DNA from 2 places in the Chryseobacterium sp. 2TAF14 genome. Region 2 is predicted to be linked to the other one. Evidence: riboswitches for the same ligand, from Rfam matches in the RefSeq annotation. Region 2 holds a riboswitch; the other holds the start of a gene.

Region 1 (4,070 bases), on a different contig from region 2:
CAGACCAATTCATTTTTAATTAATTTATGGGGATTAAAAAAGTGATTAAGCGGACCATTTCCTTTTCCGACGGCAACATCTTTTCCGTTTTTAATAGCTTCAAAAACATATTGCTGTGCTGATTCAACAGAATTGAATAGATTTTCACCTCTCGCTATAAAAGCAGCAATAGCCGAAGAAAGCGTACATCCGGAACCGTGAGTGTTGTTTGTTGCAAATTTTATAGTTTCAAAACTAGATTGTTTGCCATTTTCTTCAAATAATAATGAAGTAACGGTTGGCAATTCCTGATGTCCGCCTTTAAGAAGGATATTTTTACAACCCGATTGTAAAATTTTTTCACCGGCTTTTTGCATATCTTCTAAAGTTTTAACTTCCATTTTTGCCAGGATCGAAGCTTCGTCCATATTTGGGGTAATAATTTCTGCAATGGGGAATAATTGTTCAACAATCGTCTGAATGGTTTCTTCTTCAATCAACCGATGTCCGCTTGTCGCAACCATCACAGGATCAAATACAATCGGGATTTTTGGATATTTTTTTAAAGTATTTACAATGGTTTCAACCAATTGAGAGGTATGAACCATCCCAATTTTAATAGCATCAGGAAAAATATCATCAAGCACAGCTTTTATCTGGTCTGCAACAGCTTCAGTCGGAACAGGATATATTTTTCTAACACCCATTGTATTTTGAACGGGAAGTGCAGTAAGTACCGATGTTGCATAGCATCCCAAAGCTGAAAACGTTTTGATATCTGCCTGTATTCCTGCACCGCCGCTTCCATCGAAACCTGCAATGGTAAGAACGGTTGGGTAAGTGTATTTTTTCATTTTAATATTTCGTTTTTAATTTCGTAGGCTGCTTTTTCAGGATTTTCAGAACCACAAATGGCAGATACAATAGCTAAAGAATCTGCGCCGGCTTTTATAATTGAAGCTGCATTTTTAGAATTGATATTTCCGATGGCAACAAGTGGCTTGTCTGTAAGAGATCTTATTTTTGATAAACCTTCCAATCCCCATTCTGTCACGGTGTCTTTTTTGGTTTGGGTGCTAAATATCGGACTGATTCCTAGGTAATCTGATAATTCTGTATTTACACCTTCCAATTGACTTAGATATTCAATGGAATAGCCGATCATTTTATTTTTAAAAAATAAATCATTTCTCAGACTTGACGGAGATCTGTCGTTATTCCCGACATGAATTCCTGCTGAACCAACTTTTTCGGCAACTTCAAAATGATCATTAATAATAAGCGGAATATTATATTTATCGGTAATCTCTTTTAAAGCTAATGCTTTTTGAAGAAAATTTTCTGTTGAAATATTTTTTTCACGCAGCTGAATGATATCAACACCGCCCAGAATCGATTGTTCTGCAACTTTAAGAAAGTCTTTTCCTAAACAATCTTTCTCTGAAATGACTAAATAAAGCTGATAAGGAAATGATGATTTTAAAGTCATTGCTTTACCATTTTTAAATGATTATAAAATTCATCTTCTGTAATATTGTACAGTTTATCAATAATGTTGAGTTGCAAACTTCCGGGACCTGCACTCTGTTCAGCGGCTATTTCTCCGGCTATTCCCAATAGGCTCATTGCAGAGACAACTGCGTCAGTTTTGTTTTCAATGACTCCGATAAAAGAACCGATCAATGCAGTTGCTGTACAACCGAGCCCGGTAACTTTGGTCATCATCGGATCGCCGTTTTTTAAATGTATTTCCTGAGTTTCATTGATTATGATATCGGTTTCACCTGAAATACAAATTATGGATTTATGATTTTGTGCTAATATTTTAGCGGCTTCTATGGCTTCATTGCTTTGTGCGGTACTGTCGACGCCTTTTGTAATTGTATTGCTGGTTTTTGAAAGAGCAATAATTTCGGAAGCATTTCCTCTGATTACTGTAGGATTAAAAGAAAGAATCTTGCTTAAAGCCGAATCCCGGAAAGATGACGCTCCGGCTCCTACAGGATCTAAAATCCAGGGTTTGTGTAATTCGTTTGCTTTTTTTGCAGCCAGAAGCATCGCTTCTTCCCAGTATTCATCAATTGTACCGATGTTGATAACCAAAGAATTTGAAATGTTTACCATTTCTTCCACTTCAGATTTTGCATGAGCCATGATCGGTGATGCGCCAATTGCCAGAACTGCATTTGCGGTGGTGTTCATCACAACATAATTGGTGATGCTGTGAACGAGGGGAGATGCGTTTCGTACCTGAACGATATTGCTCCAAAGATTATTTTCCATTCTATTATTTTTTATCAATAAAAGCTTTAGGATAAATCCGGAACAACAGCCGTCATGAAGAATATGGCTCATTGCTTTTCCCTACGTCGGTGTAAGCCGTATCAGGTTCAAAGGGACTCTCTCAATTCTTTTCAGAATACCCCTAAAGCGTAACACAAAAGTATTGAAAAATATTGATTATAAAAATCACATTGCCCTCAAAAATAAAGTAGTTTTTTAAATATTGAATATATTTTTAACATTAAGAAATTAAGACCTTTTAGCTTACAAAACTTAATAAAAAACAATTCATTGTTGCCTTAATCATATTCAGCTTAATTATCTAAAATTCTTAATGTTAAAGATAAGAATAAACAAAGTTTATTTAATTTAGAGAATTAAGAGATAGTTTATAAAAAAGATTAAATAAATTTTAACAGGCTCTAAGTTTTAATAAGAGTCTGTTTAAAAATTAATAAATATGAATTTCATGATTGGTTTTTCGCAAAGGCGCAAAATTGTTTAACTATAGTATGCTTTAAGGCGCAAGGATTTTATCTTCGATAAAATTGATCAGCATTATAAAAGAAAATCTTTGATTTTCTCCTTGCGTCTTAAAAACAGAGAACTTTTATAAATCTTGCGTCTTTGCGTTTTTTCAATAATTTAAACAGGCCCTAAAATAAAATATCCCTGAAAGAAGTTCCAGGGTATTTAATATATAATAGATTGAATGTTATGCAGTTAATGTTTCAATTTTTATAAGAACATCATCAATATCGAACGGTTTAGAAATAAATTCATCGGCATTGCAGGAGTTGATCACATTTTCTGCTTTTGCATGAGCACTGATGATCATTACAGGAATTTTTGAGGTAGCCTCATCTTTTTTTATCTGATTGCATAAATCTGTACCCGAACCATCCGGTAATCTTACATCTAAAATAAAAATATCGGGAACAACCGACTGATCTCTATTGTTGAAGGCTTCAACGGTGGCAAATGAACGCACGTCATAATTTTCGAATGACAGGAGCAATTGTAATGCATCTCTGATGCCTGTCTCATCTTCTACGATAAAAATTGTTTTCATGTCTCTTGCCTGGCAAAAACAAAGCCAATGTTTAGATTATGTTAAATATTTTAAAACAAATTTTCTATATAAGCCAGTATTTTTCTTTTTTAAATAAAGTTTTTAGCTTAAAAAATAGCTGTGAAACATCAATTATCAGACTGTATTTCTATCTTAAGAGATTTGAGCAGGTGACTGCAGGATAGCAGAAATTTTCGATAACTATACTTTTATAAAAATAAAAATATGAGAAATATCATGTGGGTTTTGATGATACTTTTTCGCTTTTTATTTTAATACAAATCATATTAGTAATTTTTAATAATCACCAAATCACGAAATGAAGAGATCCATAATAACTCTTGGTATTTTACTAAATACCACAGGTTTTATCTTCGCCCAGGAAACACAAACGTCCGGTAAAGCAAAAGATAGTACGCAAACCAATCCTAATAATAAAACGAAAGAGATCGAGGAAGTAGTCGTTATTGCTTACGGCACACAAAAAAAAGGAGAAGTTACCGGAGCTGTAGGAAAAGTAAATACGGCAAGCTTTAAAGACCGCCCCATTGCGAGAGTTGATCAGGCTTTGACAGGTCAGATTGCGGGAGTAAAAACCCGTGCTACTTCTGGGAAACCGGGAGAGCCATTAGAAATCAGGGTGCGTGGTTCTGCTTCTATTTCGGCAAGTAATTCTCCTCTTTATGTAATAGATGGAATGGTCGCAGATGATATGGCAAATGTTTCTCCGGATGAT
Region 2 (16,193 bases):
AATTTGAATTGTTGACATCTTTCGGCAACGTTAGTTTAATACCTTGTGGCGACTGACTGTAAACAGGCTTTTCAAGAAGCTCATCTCCACGTTTTTTGGCATCTATTACCGATTGGTAAAGAAGCTCTTCTTCGTAATATTTGTCAGTTACCATTTCAGAATTTTTCTGCCCGTTCGGGAAAAGAAAAACCATGGATAAAATAAATATAATAAATGAGGCTAAAGCTAAAAAAATACCGTGTCCCCAAGTGAAATTTTTCATAATCTTAAAATTTTAAAACTGTAATTTAAAAGGTCCTTCGAAATACGTCTGATAAGAATCGATCAGTTTTCCTTTCATATCATAAACGCCGATGGTGATGTTTTGTTTAGACAGATTCATATCTGCCTCCGGAAAGCTGATGTTGATGGTTCCTTTTGAAATCTTGTCGCGTTCCACACTTATTTTGCTTGATCCGCTGTAGCCTACTTCTGCGTGAGCAGGTTCTATTACTTTGATGGTAACAATCTTTTTATCATTTGTTTTATTAAGGAAAGTATAGTTGTAGGTGTTGATGATTTTCCCTTCTCTTACAAAGAATGTGCTTCCTGCAGGTTTGATGAATTTTGCTTCTATTTCGCCACGGCTTGAGAGTAAATATCCTAAAAATCCTACCAGTAAGACCAAAACAACGGCAAAACCTTTCATTCTTCCTGTAAATTTATACGGAGTTCCGGTTTCTATTTCTTTTTCGGATGCATAACGTATCAAGCCTTTCGGTAAACCTACCTTTTCCATTACTTCGTCACAGGCATCAATACATGCGGTACAGTTTACACATTCCAATTGTTGCCCGTCTCTGATGTCAATTCCGGTAGGACAAACGACTACACATTGATAACAGTCGATGCAATCTCCTTTTCCTGCGGCTTTTCGGTCTTCCCCTTTTCTCCATTTAGAGCGGTTTTCACCTCTTTTAAAATCGTAAAATACGTTGATGGTTTCTTTATCAATTAAAACGCCCTGCAATCTTCCGTAAGGACAAACCAATGTACAAACCTGCTCTCTGAACCACGCAAAAACAAAGTAAAAAGCTGCCGTAAAAAGTATCATTACGATAAAGTTGGTAGGATTGGCAAACGGGCCTTCAGAAACAATGCTGAATACTTCCTGATAACCCACAATATACATAAACATAAAGTGTGTAATAATCAGGGAAATGATAATGTAAACCGACCATTTCAAGCTTCTTTTCCAAATTTTTTCAGAGTTCCACTCTTGTCTGTCCAGCTTCATTTGCTTATTTCGGTCTCCTTCAATCAGGTATTCTATTTTACGAAAGACAGATTCCATAAAAATTGTCTGAGGGCAGATCCACCCGCAGAAAATTCTTCCGAATGCAATGGTAAAAATAATAATGAAAATAAGAGATGCAATAGCACCTAAAGTAAGGATAAAAAAGTCTTGCGGATAAAAAGGCTGTCCTGCAATAAAAAATTCTCTGTCGATAACATTAAACAAAAAAAACGGGTTCCCATTAATTTTGATAAATGGTACGGCAAAATAAATAATCAGAAGAAGATAACTTACCAATTCTCTTTTGTTGGTATATCTTCCTTTTGGTTTTTTTGGAAAAACCCATTTTCGTTTACCGGATTGTTCCATTGTGCCTATAGAATCTCTATAGGTTTCAGGGTCTAAAACCTGCCCCTGTCCACCGCGAACGATGTCTTCATCTATTTTTGACATTTTTACTAGGTTTTAAAAAACGAAAAAACATAATTCGTTACTATTTTTATCTAATAACAAATTATGTTTTTCATATGTTTATCTATTTTTTTTAATTACTGTTTTTCCCAATGAGCCTCATCACCATATGGCGGTGCGCCTCCTTCTTTAGGTGTAATTGGTTTTTTAAGCTGGTTGATAGAGTAGACGTAAGCTGCAACTTTTTCAATATCGCCTCCTGTAAGAACTCCATTTTTACCCCAAGCCTGCATTGCAGTCCCTGCAACACCATTTTCTACAACGTGGAATACGTTTTTGAATAAAGTTTTCTCAGGCTGGTTGTGCCAGAAATTATCTGTAAGGTTTGGTCCGATACCTCCTTTACCACCATCTGAGTGACAAGATACACAGTTGGTTTTGAAGATTTCTTCACCTGCTGCAATATTGTCTTCAGAGAAAGATGCCGATTCTATAGTTACCGGTGGCTGATCTGCAAGATATATTGCGATAGCAGCTTCTTGCTCTTTATATTCTTTATCATACTCACTAATCGGGTGTGCAAAATCTGTAAACGCATAAGCACAGATATAAACGATACAGAATACAGTCCCGAAGTAGAATAAACCTAACCACCATTTTGGTAATTGATTATCCAATTCCATAATTCCGTCGAAACCGTGGTCAATAAGAATATCTTTTTCTTCAGTATCAGACTGTTTTTTGAAGGCAGCTGCATAAAGTCTCTGAAAATAAGGTACTTTTTTCTCTGCTAAATACGCAGATTTTTCTTCAGCCGTTAATTTTTTGAATTTATTGTTTTCAATCAAATCTCCGATAGCGCTGTGAATGTATGCTAAAATAGCACTGATCACAACAGTTCCCCAGAAATATGGTGAAGCTAAAAACGCGTAGCTCTGAACAAATAAATAATAAAATATTACTAATAATACCGTTATTATTAAAATGTTTACAAAAACCGGTGTTCTTTGTCTCATAATAAATAGTTTAATTTTTTAAATTAAAATCATCTTCGTCATCCTCAAGCGGAGCGTGCTCTTCTTCTTTGTAATATTTTTTAGGCCTGCTAAAAACATATATAATCAAAGCAACGAAAAACAGCATAAAGAAAATCAGAGCCAATGTTTGATAAAAACCTGCATTGTCGGTATTGGATAATATATCTTTAAAGTTTTGAGGAATCATCGTAAACTTTTAATTTTATTAGTTACTGGCTGTTTTTATTTCTGTCGTTTTAATATCGGTTCCCAATCTCTGAAGATAAGCGATAAGAGCAATAATCTCTTTTTTCTCTAATTCTCCCTGAGGTCTTTTTGCATACGCTTCTTTAAGGTCAGCCGCTTCTACGAAGATATCTTTTACAATTTTTGCTGCCTGATTATCTGCCCATTTATCTGCAGTATCAATCTGAGCTTTTGTATAAGGTACATCGTAGGTATTTTTCATAAACTTGATTTTGTCCACCATTTGAGAACGGTCAAGATTATTTGAAATCAACCATGGGTAACGTGGCATAATAGAACCTGCAGACGTTTGTCTTGGGTTATACATATGCTTATAGTGCCAAGAACTTGGGTTTTTACCTCCTTCCCTATGCAAATCCGGTCCTGTTCTTTTCGATCCCCAAAGGAAAGGTCTGTCGTAAACAAACTCTCCGGCTTTAGAGTACTGTCCATTTTTACCGTTAAATCTTACGATCTCGTCTCTGAATGGTCTTACCATCTGCGAGTGACAAGCGTTACAACCTTCACGGATATATAGATCTCTACCTTCAAGCTCCAGCGGTGAATATGGTTTTACCGCAGATATTGTTGGTACACTTTTCTTCAATGATAAAGTAGGAATAATCTCTACCATACTTCCTATTGAGATAGTAAGCAATGATAATACCGTTAATAAAGCAGGCATTCTTTCCAGCCAAAGGTGGAAACCTTCTCCTTCTTTTCTTTTGTTGCTGATATTTGCCAAAGCCGGAGCTTCTGCAGGAACTTCTTTCTGGAATGATCCTTTTTTGATCGTCATGTAAACATTCACCACCATTAAAAGACCTCCTGAAAGGTAGAATAAACCACCAACGAATCTCATTTTAAAGTAAGGAATAATTGCAGTAACGGTGTCTAGCCAGTTTTTCCACAATAATGTTCCGTCCGGGTTGAATTGTTTCCACATTAACCCCTGAGTAAATCCTGAAATATACATTGGTACAGCATAGAAAATAATTCCTAAAGTACCTAACCAGAAATGCCAGTTTGCTAATTTAACAGACCACATTTTGGTTCTCCACATGATCGGAACCAAGTAATAGATCACACCGAATGCCATGAAACCATTCCATCCTAATGCTCCTAAATGTACGTGACCGATAACCCAGTCTGTAAAGTGACCAATTTTATTGATGTTTTTTGTAGCCAAAAGAGGTCCTTCAAAAGTTGCCATACCATAACACGTAACTGCAACTACGAAGAATTTCAGAATAGGATTTTCTCTTACTTTATCCCAGGCTCCTCTTAATGTAAGAAGTCCGTTCAGCATACCTCCCCAAGATGGTGCAATAAGCATGATTGAGAAACCAGTTCCCACTGCTTGAGCCCAAGCTGGTAAAGCGGTGTACTGAAGGTGGTGAGGTCCGGCCCAGATATAAACGAAAATCAATGACCAAAAGTGAATAATTGATAATTTGTATGAGAATACCGGTCTGTCTGCAGCTTTAGGTAAGAAATAATACATTAAACCTAAAACAGGAGTCGTCAATACGAAAGCTACCGCATTGTGACCGTACCACCATTGTACGATGGCATCTTTTGCTCCTGCATACGCAGAATAAGACTTCCATCCGGAGAACGTTAATGGTACTTCTAAGTTGTTGAATATGTGAAGCATCGCTACTGCAACCCAGGTTCCAAGATAGAACCAGATCGCTACGTAAAGGTGTCTTACTCTTCTTTTTGCAATCGTTAAAATCATATTCACCCCGAAAATGATCCATGAAACTGCGATTAATATATCGATTGGCCACTCGTGCTCAGCATATTCTTTTGAAGTATTGATCCCCATAAAGAATGTGATGAATGTAGCAACAATCATAAACTGCCATGTCCAGAAATGGATCCACGATAAAGTATCGCTGTACATTCTGGTTTTTAATAATCTTTGTGTAGAATAATAAACCCCTACATAAACAATATTACATACGAATGCAAAAATTACCGTAGTGGTGTGTAGCATTCTTATTCTACCAAACCCTAACGCACCGTTGGTATTAATTAACCCTTGTATGTTTCCTGATGCCAGACTGTTGATGGTTGTATCGTCAGTTCCGAACAAAAATTCAGGAAGCTCAGGATAGAAAAGCATCAATGCTGCCGTTAATCCAAATACGAAACCGATAATTCCAAAAACTATGGTCGCGTATAGGAATGCACGAACAATACTGTTGTCATAACTAAACTTTTGTGTCTCCATATTAACTATTCACTTTTTTCTTCAAATTTATTATTATCTTCTTTTTCCTTATCGCTGTTGTTGCCAGTATCTTTTTTTTCCTTTGTTTCATCGGAGTCAAAAAGTATTCTTACAGCCGGAGACTCGTCATCCTCAAACTGCCCTTTTCTGGCGAAAACTATAAATACGACCAGAAAAACTACAGCCAAAGAAACGCTGCATAAGATCATTAAATATAGAATATCCATCTGACAACAAAATTAACCTATTTTCGGGGTTCAAATTTAGTGAAAAATAATGACATTCATCACGAAATACAGGTTTAGGCTAATTTAAAATCAGTCTAAATAAGGGCTTTTACGCCTGTTTTTTGAAATATTTCTGCCCCAGAATCCAGGTTGAAATTGTCGTGAAAGAGATGACAGTGATGGAACTTGCAGGCATAATCAATGCCGCAAAAAGAGGATCCATATGACCGGTTACTGCAAAGCTGAGACCAACAATATTGTAAAGGAAACTGATTATGAATGTCATTTTTACAATCGTAATTGAGCCTTTACAAACGTTCAGATAATTGTCAAGCTGCGAGACTTTTTCTCCGTTCATAATAACGTCGGAAGAAGGGGTAAAGCTGTTGCTGTCGTCAGAAATTGCGATTCCTACATTGCTCTGTTTTAAAGCTCCTGCGTCATTTAATCCGTCACCGAGCATGATGACTTTTAAGCCTTTATCCTGAAGATTTTTAATATAATTAAGCTTATCTTCCGGATTTTGGTTAAATGCCATCGAGCTGTAATTCGGAATGATCTCTTTAAGCTGATTTTCTTCAGAAGCATTGTCGCCGCTCAGAATGAAAATCTTATAATTGAGAAGTCTTGTGAAAAGATTATTGAGGTTTTCACGGTACTCATTTTTAAAAATAAATTTACCGATAAACTCATTGTTTTTACTAATGTAAACTGCGGTTTCAAGATTTTTAGACTCCTGATTATTGTATTTTGCCGAGCCTATTTTATAACTATTTCCTCTTACGCTTGCTTCATAACCTTTTCCGGAAATCTCTTCAAAATTGTCAACCGGGAAATAGTCATCCTGAACTTCCAAAAATTCATACAACGATTTTGAAAGCGGATGATTTGAGTTTTTAACCAAGCTTTTAATATTTAATAAATCAAATTCCTGAATTTCAGAACCTTCGTATCGTATATTTGATTTTTTTCTGTGCGTAATGGTTCCGGTTTTATCAAAAACTAAAGTGTCAACTTTTGCAATTTTCTCGATCGTTAAAGTATCTTTTACATAAAATTTATTCCGGCCTAAAATTCTCATAATGTGACCGAAAGTAAAAGGAGAGGACAGCGCCAATGCACAAGGACAGGCAATGATTAAAACCGCAGAAATAACCTGGAACATCGTTTCAAGATCGATAAAATACCAATAAATTCCTGCAACAAGAGCAATTCCCAGAATAATAAAAGTAAAATATTTACTGATGTCGTTGATTAAAGTATCAAGTCCTGTCTCGTGCTTTTTAAAAGCTTCTTTGTTCCAGAGCTGGGTAAGATAACTTTGATCGACATTTTTGATAACTTCAAGCTCCAAAGATGAGCCGATTTGTTTTCCTCCGGCAAAGATTTTATCTCCTGCATCTTTAGAAATACTCACGCTTTCGCCGGTGATGAAACTATTGTCTATATTACCTTTTCCACTGATCAAAATGGCATCAACAGGAATAATTTCTTGATTTCTCACTAAAATTCTGTCGCCGATTTTTATTTCTGAAAGTAAAATATTTTCCTGCTTTCCGTTAAAGTCAACTTTAGTTACCGCGATCGGATAAAATGATTTGTAATCTCTGTCGTAAGAAAGCGAACTATACGTTCTTTTCTGGAAAATTTTCCCTAATAGCATAAAAAACAGAAGTCCGCACAAGGTATCAAAATAACCGGGACCGTAATCAGTCGCAATTTCATAAATACTTCTTCCGAATAAAACGAAAATCCCTAAAACAATCGGAACATCAATGTTTACGATTTTATTTTTCAAACCATACCAAGCAGATTTATAATAATCTGAAGCCGAATAAAACACAACCGGAACGGAAAGTAAAAACATCAAAACTCTGAACAAGCCTTTGTAATGCTCCATCCAGTAATCTTCTCCGCCAATATATTCAGGAAAGGCCAAAAACATTCCGTTACCAAAAGCAAATCCTGCAACGGCAAGTTTTATCAATAAAGATTTATCGAGATTATCCTCGTTTTTGTCAGCAGTCTCAAGATTGATTGCCGGTTTGTAGCCTAAATTGGTTAAAAATTTAGCTAAATCGCTTAATTTTAATTCGTTATGATTAAAAGAAACCTGCAAAGTTTTTCTTGTAAAATTAACCTGGGAATAATGAATGTCTTTATGCAAAGTATGAAGGCTTTCAAGTAGCCAAATGCATGAAGAACAGTGTATTACCGGAATTCTGAATGTGACAAGACTGGTGTTTCCTTCAGAAAAATCGGTGATTCTGTCAAAAATTTCTTTAGTGTCAAGATAATCAAACTGAGAAGAGTTTTCTTCTGGTCTGATGCCTGCTTTTTTATTTAATTCATAAAAATTACTGAGATTATTGGTATTCAGAATTTCATAAACAGATTTGCAGCCTGTACAGCAGAAAATTTTTTCGTCAAAAGAAATCCTTTCCTTTTCTATCCCTTGTCCGCAATGAAAACAGTTCTCGCTCACCTTCATAAATTATTGACTCACAAAATTATAACAATTTTTTTTTGTTTATCGATTTAAAATGTTCTATTTTTGTGACAAATGTCATAAAAATGTCGCAGGAACAACAAATTGCTATTGAAGAGAGATTTGCAAGAGTTTTTAATGATAAATCGTTTAAAGAAAGGCTAAACAGCGCAGATTTTGAAAAGTATTTTAAGGCTAAAAAAACCTTACGTTTTCAGAAACACGATATTATTTTTGAGGACGGAGAAACGCCGAAAGGTGTTTTCGTCTTAGAAAAAGGTGCTGCCAAACTTTCAAAATCGGGTGCTTTTGGTAAAGATCAGATTTTAAGATTTATTAAAGAAGGAGATATCATCGGGTATCGTGCATTACTTTGCGGAGAAACTTTTCAGGCAAAAGCTGAGGCAATGACGGATGTGGAAGCTACTTTTCTTCCTGCAGAAGTTTTTATGGATTTGCTTGAGGTAGATTCGCAATTGTCTTTTGTGATGCTTCAGAAAATTTCTTACGAATTGGGAGAGTCTTCCAATACCATTACTTTCCTTGCCCAAAAAACGGTAAGAGAAAGACTTGCCGAAATTCTTATTCTTTTGGAACAAAAATTAGGGACAGATCCTGAAGGCTTTATTAAAATTTCTTTAACAAGAGAAGAAATAGCCAATATCATCGGAACAGCTACCGAAAGCGCGATCCGATTGATTTCCGAATTTAAAGGGGACAGCCTCATCGAAGTAGACGGCAGAAACATCAAAATTCTCAACCACGATAAATTAATGAAACTAGGACACGTAGTTTTGTAAAATTCAAATATTTAAGTCGGCTTTAGCCGACTTTTTAACTTTAAACAATCATATCCATTATGTCTGTTCATTCCGAAATTAAAAGAGTTACTACAGAAACCTTACGAAAAATGAAATTCGATAAGGAAAAAATAACAATGCTTACCGCCTACGATTTTACCACGGCAAAAATGGTTGACGCCGGTGGTGTTGATACGATCCTGATCGGTGATTCTGCTGCAAATGTAATGGCGGGTTTTGAAACGACACTTCCGATTACTTTAGACCAGATGATTTATCATACTCAAAGTGTGGTGAGAGGGGTGGAAAGAGCATTGGTAATTGCAGATCTTCCTTTCGGAACATACCAGAGTAATCCGGATATTGCATTGGAATCTGCGGTTAGAATGATGAAAGAAGGTGGCGCTCATGCCATAAAAATTGAGGGCGGAAAAGAAATTTCTAAATCGATTAAGAAAATCATCAATGCCGGAATTCCTATTATGGGACATTTGGGATTAACCCCACAATCTATCTACCAGTTCGGAACTTATAAAGTACGAGCGAAAGAAGAAGCAGAAGCAGAGAAATTGATCAGTGATGCAAAGTTGCTTGAAGAATTGGGTTGTTTCGGGGTTGTGCTTGAAAAAATTCCTGCAGATCTTGCAAAAAAAGTAACTGAAAGTATCTCAATTCCAACGATCGGGATTGGAGCCGGACCTCATTGTGACGGACAGGTTTTGGTGTATCATGATATGGTGGGAATGAACAAAGGTTTCTCGCCAAAATTTTTAAGAAGATATTTAGATTTATATACAGAAATCACAGGAGCCGTTTCTCAATACGTAAAAGATGTGAAAAGTGCTGATTTTCCTAACCAAAATGAAAGCTATTAATGAAAAATAATTTACAGGCAGCGCAAGGAATTATCTCAATTTTAGCGATTATCTGTTTGGCAGTAGGTTACTTTAATCTATTTTCAAATGAAATCAATGTATTCCTATTCAGAAGATTATTTTATATTTTAATAGGAATCAGCTTTATCGTTCAGGGAAGAATGTTGATGTACACCAAGTTTATGTATCCTATGTATGCTGCAGCAGGTTTGTGTATCATCGGAGCTTTTTTACCAATCGATTCAAGTCTTAATGTCATAAAAACAATAGGTCTTTTAGGTGGGGTTGTAATTTCTTTTGTGAGTAGATCACAATATCGTAAATAATGTATGGAAGAGCAGATTGTTTTTGAGGACAACCACCTTTTAGTGATCAATAAAAAAGTCGGGCAGCTCGTTCAGGGTGACAAAACCGGCGATGATTCTTTATTAGAATTAATCAAAAATTTTATAAAAAAAAGAGATAATAAGCCCGGAAATGTTTTCCTGGGTTTGGTGCATCGTATCGACAGACCAACTTCAGGATTGGTTATTTATGCCAAAACATCAAAAGCGCTTTCAAGACTGACCCAAATGGTGAAAAACCGCGAGATTGAAAAGACTTACTGGGCGGTTGTTGCCAAAGAAATGATCCCGCAAAGTCAAAAACTGGTACATTATTTAAAGAAAAACGAAAAGAATAATAAGGCGATTGTTTTTCCGAAAGCGACCGAAGGTGCAAAAGAAGCGATTCTTACTTATAACGTCATTAAAACTTTAGATAATTATCTTCTTTTAGAAATCGATCTGGAAACGGGAAGACACCATCAGATCAGGGCGCAGTTATCAAAAACAGGAGTTCCTATTAAAGGTGATTTAAAATACGGTTCACCACGCTCAAATCCGGATGGCGGAATTAATCTTCATGCCAGAAAGCTTCAGTTTATTCATCCTGTTACAAAAGAAGCGGTAGAAATTATTGCTCCGGTTCCGCAGAATGATGCAGTTTGGAGAGCTTGTGAAGAATAGATATTAAATTAGAAATAAGTTAAAAATGGAAATTAGAGACAATCTGATTTCCATTTTTATTTTCTTCAAATGTAAAAATCAGTTTTACTTTTCTACTTTTTAGGAGCTATTTCCTGCTTTCCACTATATCTTTTGGGTTACGGCTCCGCTTCGCTCCGCCGCAACCCAAAAGGATGCCGTTCCAATCAGGGCTAGATTGGAAGTTGTTTGTTTAAATATTTGAAAACCAAATACAAAGATTATCATCTTATAAGAATTTTTAACTCGAATCTATCCAGTATAAAATAAAAAACATCTGCGTAATCTCCAAAATCAGCGAGATAAAAAAACAAATATTTTCACAGTTTTAAAACTTCCAGCTTCCGTCCCCCAACTTCCATCTCTTTCAAAAAATTTTGCACATCTCAAAAAAATGTCTACCTTCGCTCCACACTTTAGGGGTGTCTGTTTACAAACAGGCTGAGATTTTACCCTTTGAACCTGATTTCTAGATCATACTAGCGTAGGAAAAAGTGAGATGACTTTGCTGTACATTCTATTGTACAATGATGGGCATTCCTAAAGTGTATTTAAAAAATTTAGGAATGGAGCTCACAATAAATCACACTCTAAGACATTTTGATATACTTCCCGAAACTTTGGAAGTATTACTGGCTATTGAATTGCCCCAAAAAAGAAAAGGTATCGCAGTCGCACTTAACAATCGCATTATTCCGCAGTCATTCTGGGCGGAAACTATTCTCAACAACAAAGATTCTATTTTAATAATCACTGCTACTCAAGGCGGTTAAAAAATATTTTTATGGCTCACAAAATCACACGTTCACCGTTTCCAAACTCCAAAAAAATCTATGTTGAAGGGAAAATCCACCCGATCAATGTAGCAATGCGAGAAATTCATTTAAGTCCTACAAAACTCACCAACGGAACTTTAGAAGAAAATCTGCCTGTTACAGTTTATGATACATCAGGACCTTACACCGATGAAAATTCTGAAATTAATATCGAAAAAGGTCTTCCTCGAATCCGTGAACAATGGATTTTAGACAGAAATGATGTCGAAATTCTGGACGGAATTACTTCTGAATACGGGAAATCTCGTCTTGCAGATTCTAAACTTAATGAGCTGCGCTTCTCTTATAACCATAAACCGAAAGTGGCCAAAGAAGGAAAAGAAGTTACCCAATTATATTATGCAAAAAAGGGAATCATCACTCCCGAAATGGAATATGTCTCGATCAGAGAAAACCAAAGAATCGAACAACTGGATTTTGTTTCAAAAGATATGGCTTTTCAACATCAGGGAAATAGTTTTGGAGCAAGAACTCCGAAAAATAAAATCACACCCGAATTTGTACGAGACGAAATTGCAGCCGGAAGAGCGATCATTCCCAACAACATCAATCATCCGGAAAGTGAGCCGATGATTATCGGGCGTAATTTTTTGGTTAAAATAAATGCAAATATCGGAAACAGTGCTGTTTCATCAAGCATTGAAGAAGAAGTTGAGAAAGCGGTTTGGGCTTGTCGATGGGGTGCAGATACGATTATGGATCTTTCAACCGGAAAAAACATCCACGAAACCAGAGAGTGGATCATCCGAAACAGTCCGGTTCCGATTGGTACGGTCCCAATTTATCAGGCATTAGAAAAAGTGAAAGGAGTTGCCGAAGATTTAACCTGGGAAATTTTTAAAGATACTTTGATCGAACAGGCTGAACAAGGTGTTTCCTATTTCACAATTCACGCTGGAGTTTTGTTGAGATATATTCATTTAACAGCAAAACGTGTCACAGGAATTGTTTCCAGAGGTGGTTCCATTATGGCAAAATGGTGTTTGTTTCATCATAAAGAAAACTTTTTGTACGCTCATTTTGAAGAAATCTGCGAAATTATGAAAAAGTACGATGTTGCTTTTTCTTTAGGCGACGGTCTTCGTCCTGGTTCGATTGCCGACGCCAATGATGAAGCACAGTTTGCAGAATTGGAAACCTTAGGCGAATTAACGAAAATCGCATGGAAACACAATGTTCAGGTGATGATTGAAGGTCCCGGTCACGTTCCGATGCATATGATCAAAGAAAATATGGATAAACAATTGGAAGTGTGTGACGAAGCACCTTTTTATACTTTAGGTCCTTTAACGACGGATATTGCGCCGGGTTATGATCATATTACTTCCGGAATCGGGGCGGCGATGATTGGCTGGTTCGGTTGCGCAATGTTGTGTTATGTAACGCCAAAAGAACATTTAGGACTTCCAAATAAAGAAGATGTAAAGGTAGGAGTGATCACCTATAAATTGGCGGCTCATGCTGCAGATTTGGCTAAAGGTCATCCAGGAGCGCAATACAGAGACAATGCTTTGAGCAAGGCAAGATTCGAATTCCGTTGGGAAGATCAGTTTAATCTTTCATTAGATCCGGAAACGGCAAGATCTTATCACGACGAGACGCTTCCTGCAGACGGAGCAAAAATTGCGCATTTCTGTTCGATGTGCGGTCCGAAATTCTGTTCGATGAAAATTACTCAGGAAATCCGGGAATCTGCAGAAAAAGGAATGTTCGACAAATCTCGTGAGTTTATCGAAAAAGGAAAAGAGATTTATATATGATTATCGTAATTACACCCGAAGAATTTGTTCAGGATGAAGCTGAAATCATTAATGAATTATTTCAGGAAGGTCTGGATTTGCTTCATGTAAGGAAGCCTTTTATCAATAAAGAAGCAATGTCAGATTTTATTCAGAAAATAGATTTGCAGTTTCATTCTCAGCTTGTTTTACATAATCAATATGATTTGGCTGAAATTTTTAATATTTCAAGACTTCATTTCAGAGAAATTGACAGAGAAAATAATTTGTATAAATCTTTCCAAAATAAAATAATTTCAACTTCTGTTCATGATATTGAAGCTTTTAATGAGTTGAATGAAGATTGGGAATATGCTTTTTTGAGTCCGGTTTTTCCGAGTATTTCTAAAAAAGGATATGGTAAAGAATCAACTGTTTTGAATGATATTAAAAAACGAAACAATTCAAAAGTAAAACTGATCGCCTTGGGCGGAATTAATGAAAATAATATCAATAAAATTTCTGATAACAACGTTGACGGACTTGCTTTATTAGGAGCAATCTGGGAAAATGATGCACCTTTAGAAGTTTTCAGAAAATGCAGACAGAATATATTTTATTAAGATTTATTCAAATTTAAAAATGGAAAAACTACAATATATTTCCCAGGGTTTCACAAAAGCCGAACAGGAATTTAATATAAAAAAAGCCTTAGACAACGGGATAAAATGGATACAGATTCGCTGGAAAGATGCCCCTGAAAATGAATTTAACAAACTCTGTAAATTTTCAAAAAAAATATGTTTGGAATATCAGGCGATTTGCATCATTAACGACCATGTTCAGATGGCAAAAGAAGTTGAAGCAGACGGCGTTCATTTAGGTTTAAAAGATAAATCTGTAGAAACTGCGAGGCATATTTTAGGCAAAAATAAAATCATTGGCGGAACGGCAAATACAATAGAAAATGTTCTTCAAAGAATAAATGAATCATGTGATTACATCGGTTTGGGACCGTTAAGATTTACTTCAACTAAAGAGCAGTTAAGTCCGGTTTTAGGTTTTGAAGGTTATGAGAAAATCATTAACGATTTAAAACAAAAATCAATAGAAATTCCTAAAATATTTGCGATTGGAGGAATTGTTTTGGAAGACATTGAAAGATTACAACAGATTGGGATTTACGGTGTCGCAGTTTCAGGGCAGATTACAAATCAGCCTTCTGTTATTCACCCATTCAGAAATATTTTAAATAAAAATTAATATGAAAAATAAACCTTTAATTATAGCAGACAGAACTTTCGAATCCCGCTTGTTTTTAGGAACAGGAAAATTCGGAAATCTTTCGGATATGACAGAATCTATCATCGCTTCTGAAAGTGAATTGGTAACAATGGCGTTGAAAAGAATTGATGCCCATTCTTCTGAAGATGATATATTAAACGCTTTAAAACCGACAAATTCTCATCTTTTACCAAATACTTCGGGAGCAAGAACTGCCAAAGAAGCAGTTTTGGCAGCACAATTGGCAAGAGAAGCTTTGGAAACCAATTGGGTAAAATTGGAAATCCATCCCGATCCAAAATATTTATTGCCCGATCCTATTGAAACATTATATGCAACGGAAGAATTGGCGAAGTTAGGATTTGTTGTAATGCCTTACATTCATGCCGATCCGGTGTTGTGCAAACGTCTAGAAGATGCGGGAACAGCAGTTGTAATGCCTTTAGGAGCGCCAATCGGAACGAATAAAGGTTTAAAAACATTAGATTTTTTAGAAATTATTATCAGTCAAAGCAATGTCCCTGTTGTTGTAGATGCAGGAATCGGAGCGCCTTCAGATGCAGCAAAAGCTATGGAAATGGGAGCTGATGCGGTTCTAGTAAATACAGCAATCGCTGTTGCAAAAAATCCTGTGAATATGGCATTGGCTTTTAAAGAAGGCGTAATTGCAGGAAGAAGAGCCTTCGAATCCGGTTTGGGAACAATTTCAAATCATGCAGAAGCATCAAGTCCGCTGACTTCTTTTTTGTTTGATTAAACTATGATTTTGCATAAAAATTAGAAAGTCCCGAAGGGACGATTTAACAAAGGATAGGATAAAATCCTATCCATAAGTTATTTTAAAAAAAATTACATGAAAAGTTTTAAAGATATTTTTGAAAAATATCAATGGGATGAGGTGAAAGCGCAACTTGAAAAAGTGACGTTATCCGATGTGGAAAGAAGCCTTCAAAAAAAGAATAAAACCATAGACGATTTTTTGAATTTTCTTTCTCCCGTTGCTGCTCAAAAGCTGGAATTGATGGCAAAAATGACGCAGCAGCTTACCCAGAAACGTTTCGGAAAAACCATTCAGCTCTATGCGCCGTTGTATCTGAGTAATGAATGCCAGAATATTTGCACCTATTGTGGTTTCAGTTTAGATAATTCCATCAAAAGAAAAACGTTGAATGCTACGGAGATTATGATCGAGGCGTCAGTTTTAAAATCAATGGATGTGAATCATGTGCTGCTTGTAAGCGGAGAAGCAAATAAAACAGTCGGGATTGATTATTTTTTGAATGCTGTTAAATTATTAAAACCTCATTTTGCAAACATTTCCATAGAAGTTCAGCCTTTGTCGGAAGACGAATATCAACTTCTTCATAATGCAGGTGTCAATGCAGTTTTGGTGTATCAGGAAACGTATCATCAGGAAGTTTATAAAGAATATCATCCGAAAGGGAAAAAGTCAAATTTCAATTTCCGTCTGGAAACTCCGGACAGAATCGGAATAGCCGGAATTCATAAAATGGGACTTGGGGTTTTGCTCGGTTTGGAAGATTGGCGGGTTGACAGTTTTTTTAATACACTTCACATCGATTATCTTCAAAAGCAATATTGGAAAAGCAAATTTTCTGTTTCTTTTCCAAGACTTCGGCCTGCAGAAGGAATTATTGAGCCTAATTTTATGATGTCTGATAAAGATTTACTCCAGTTAATCTGCGCATACCGAATCTGGAATGAAGATTTAGAAATTTCCATTTCAACAAG

Evidence for each region. Region 2 has a riboswitch for thiamine pyrophosphate ahead of thiS (sulfur carrier protein ThiS). Riboswitches for the same ligand answer to the same signal wherever they lie in the genome.
Region 1: linked by a shared signal. The riboswitch ahead of thiM (hydroxyethylthiazole kinase) and the one ahead of thiS (sulfur carrier protein ThiS) in region 2 are both predicted to bind thiamine pyrophosphate.

What each region holds. Positions count from the first base shown of each region.
Region 1 is NZ_JBFRGA010000021.1:18,296-22,365, forward strand. Features, by position in the region: gene tenA (thiaminase II) at 1-13, opposite strand, end outside; gene thiD (bifunctional hydroxymethylpyrimidine kinase/phosphomethylpyrimidine kinase) at 1-833, opposite strand, end outside; gene thiE (thiamine phosphate synthase) at 830-1,468, opposite strand; gene thiM (hydroxyethylthiazole kinase) at 1,465-2,262, opposite strand; TPP riboswitch at 2,324-2,416, opposite strand; gene AB4Y90_RS04290 (response regulator) at 2,978-3,334, opposite strand; partial or broken gene AB4Y90_RS04295 (TonB-dependent receptor plug domain-containing protein) at 3,654-4,070, shown strand, end outside.
Region 2 is NZ_JBFRGA010000005.1:25,676-41,868, forward strand. Features, by position in the region: gene AB4Y90_RS01205 (FixH family protein) at 1-262, opposite strand, end outside; gene ccoG (cytochrome c oxidase accessory protein CcoG) at 275-1,729, opposite strand; gene AB4Y90_RS01215 (cbb3-type cytochrome c oxidase N-terminal domain-containing protein) at 1,825-2,703, opposite strand; gene AB4Y90_RS01220 (cbb3-type cytochrome oxidase subunit 3) at 2,714-2,911, opposite strand; gene ccoN (cytochrome-c oxidase, cbb3-type subunit I) at 2,930-5,188, opposite strand; gene ccoS (cbb3-type cytochrome oxidase assembly protein CcoS) at 5,194-5,415, opposite strand; gene AB4Y90_RS01235 (heavy metal translocating P-type ATPase) at 5,525-7,900, opposite strand; gene AB4Y90_RS01240 (Crp/Fnr family transcriptional regulator) at 7,990-8,703, shown strand; gene panB (3-methyl-2-oxobutanoate hydroxymethyltransferase) at 8,763-9,578, shown strand; gene AB4Y90_RS01250 (hypothetical protein) at 9,578-9,904, shown strand; gene AB4Y90_RS01255 (RluA family pseudouridine synthase) at 9,908-10,585, shown strand; TPP riboswitch at 11,012-11,111, shown strand; gene thiS (sulfur carrier protein ThiS) at 11,170-11,376, shown strand; gene thiC (phosphomethylpyrimidine synthase ThiC) at 11,388-13,199, shown strand; gene AB4Y90_RS01270 (thiamine phosphate synthase) at 13,196-13,780, shown strand; gene AB4Y90_RS01275 (thiamine phosphate synthase) at 13,800-14,420, shown strand; gene AB4Y90_RS01280 (thiazole synthase) at 14,422-15,198, shown strand; gene thiH (2-iminoacetate synthase ThiH) at 15,295-16,193, shown strand, end outside.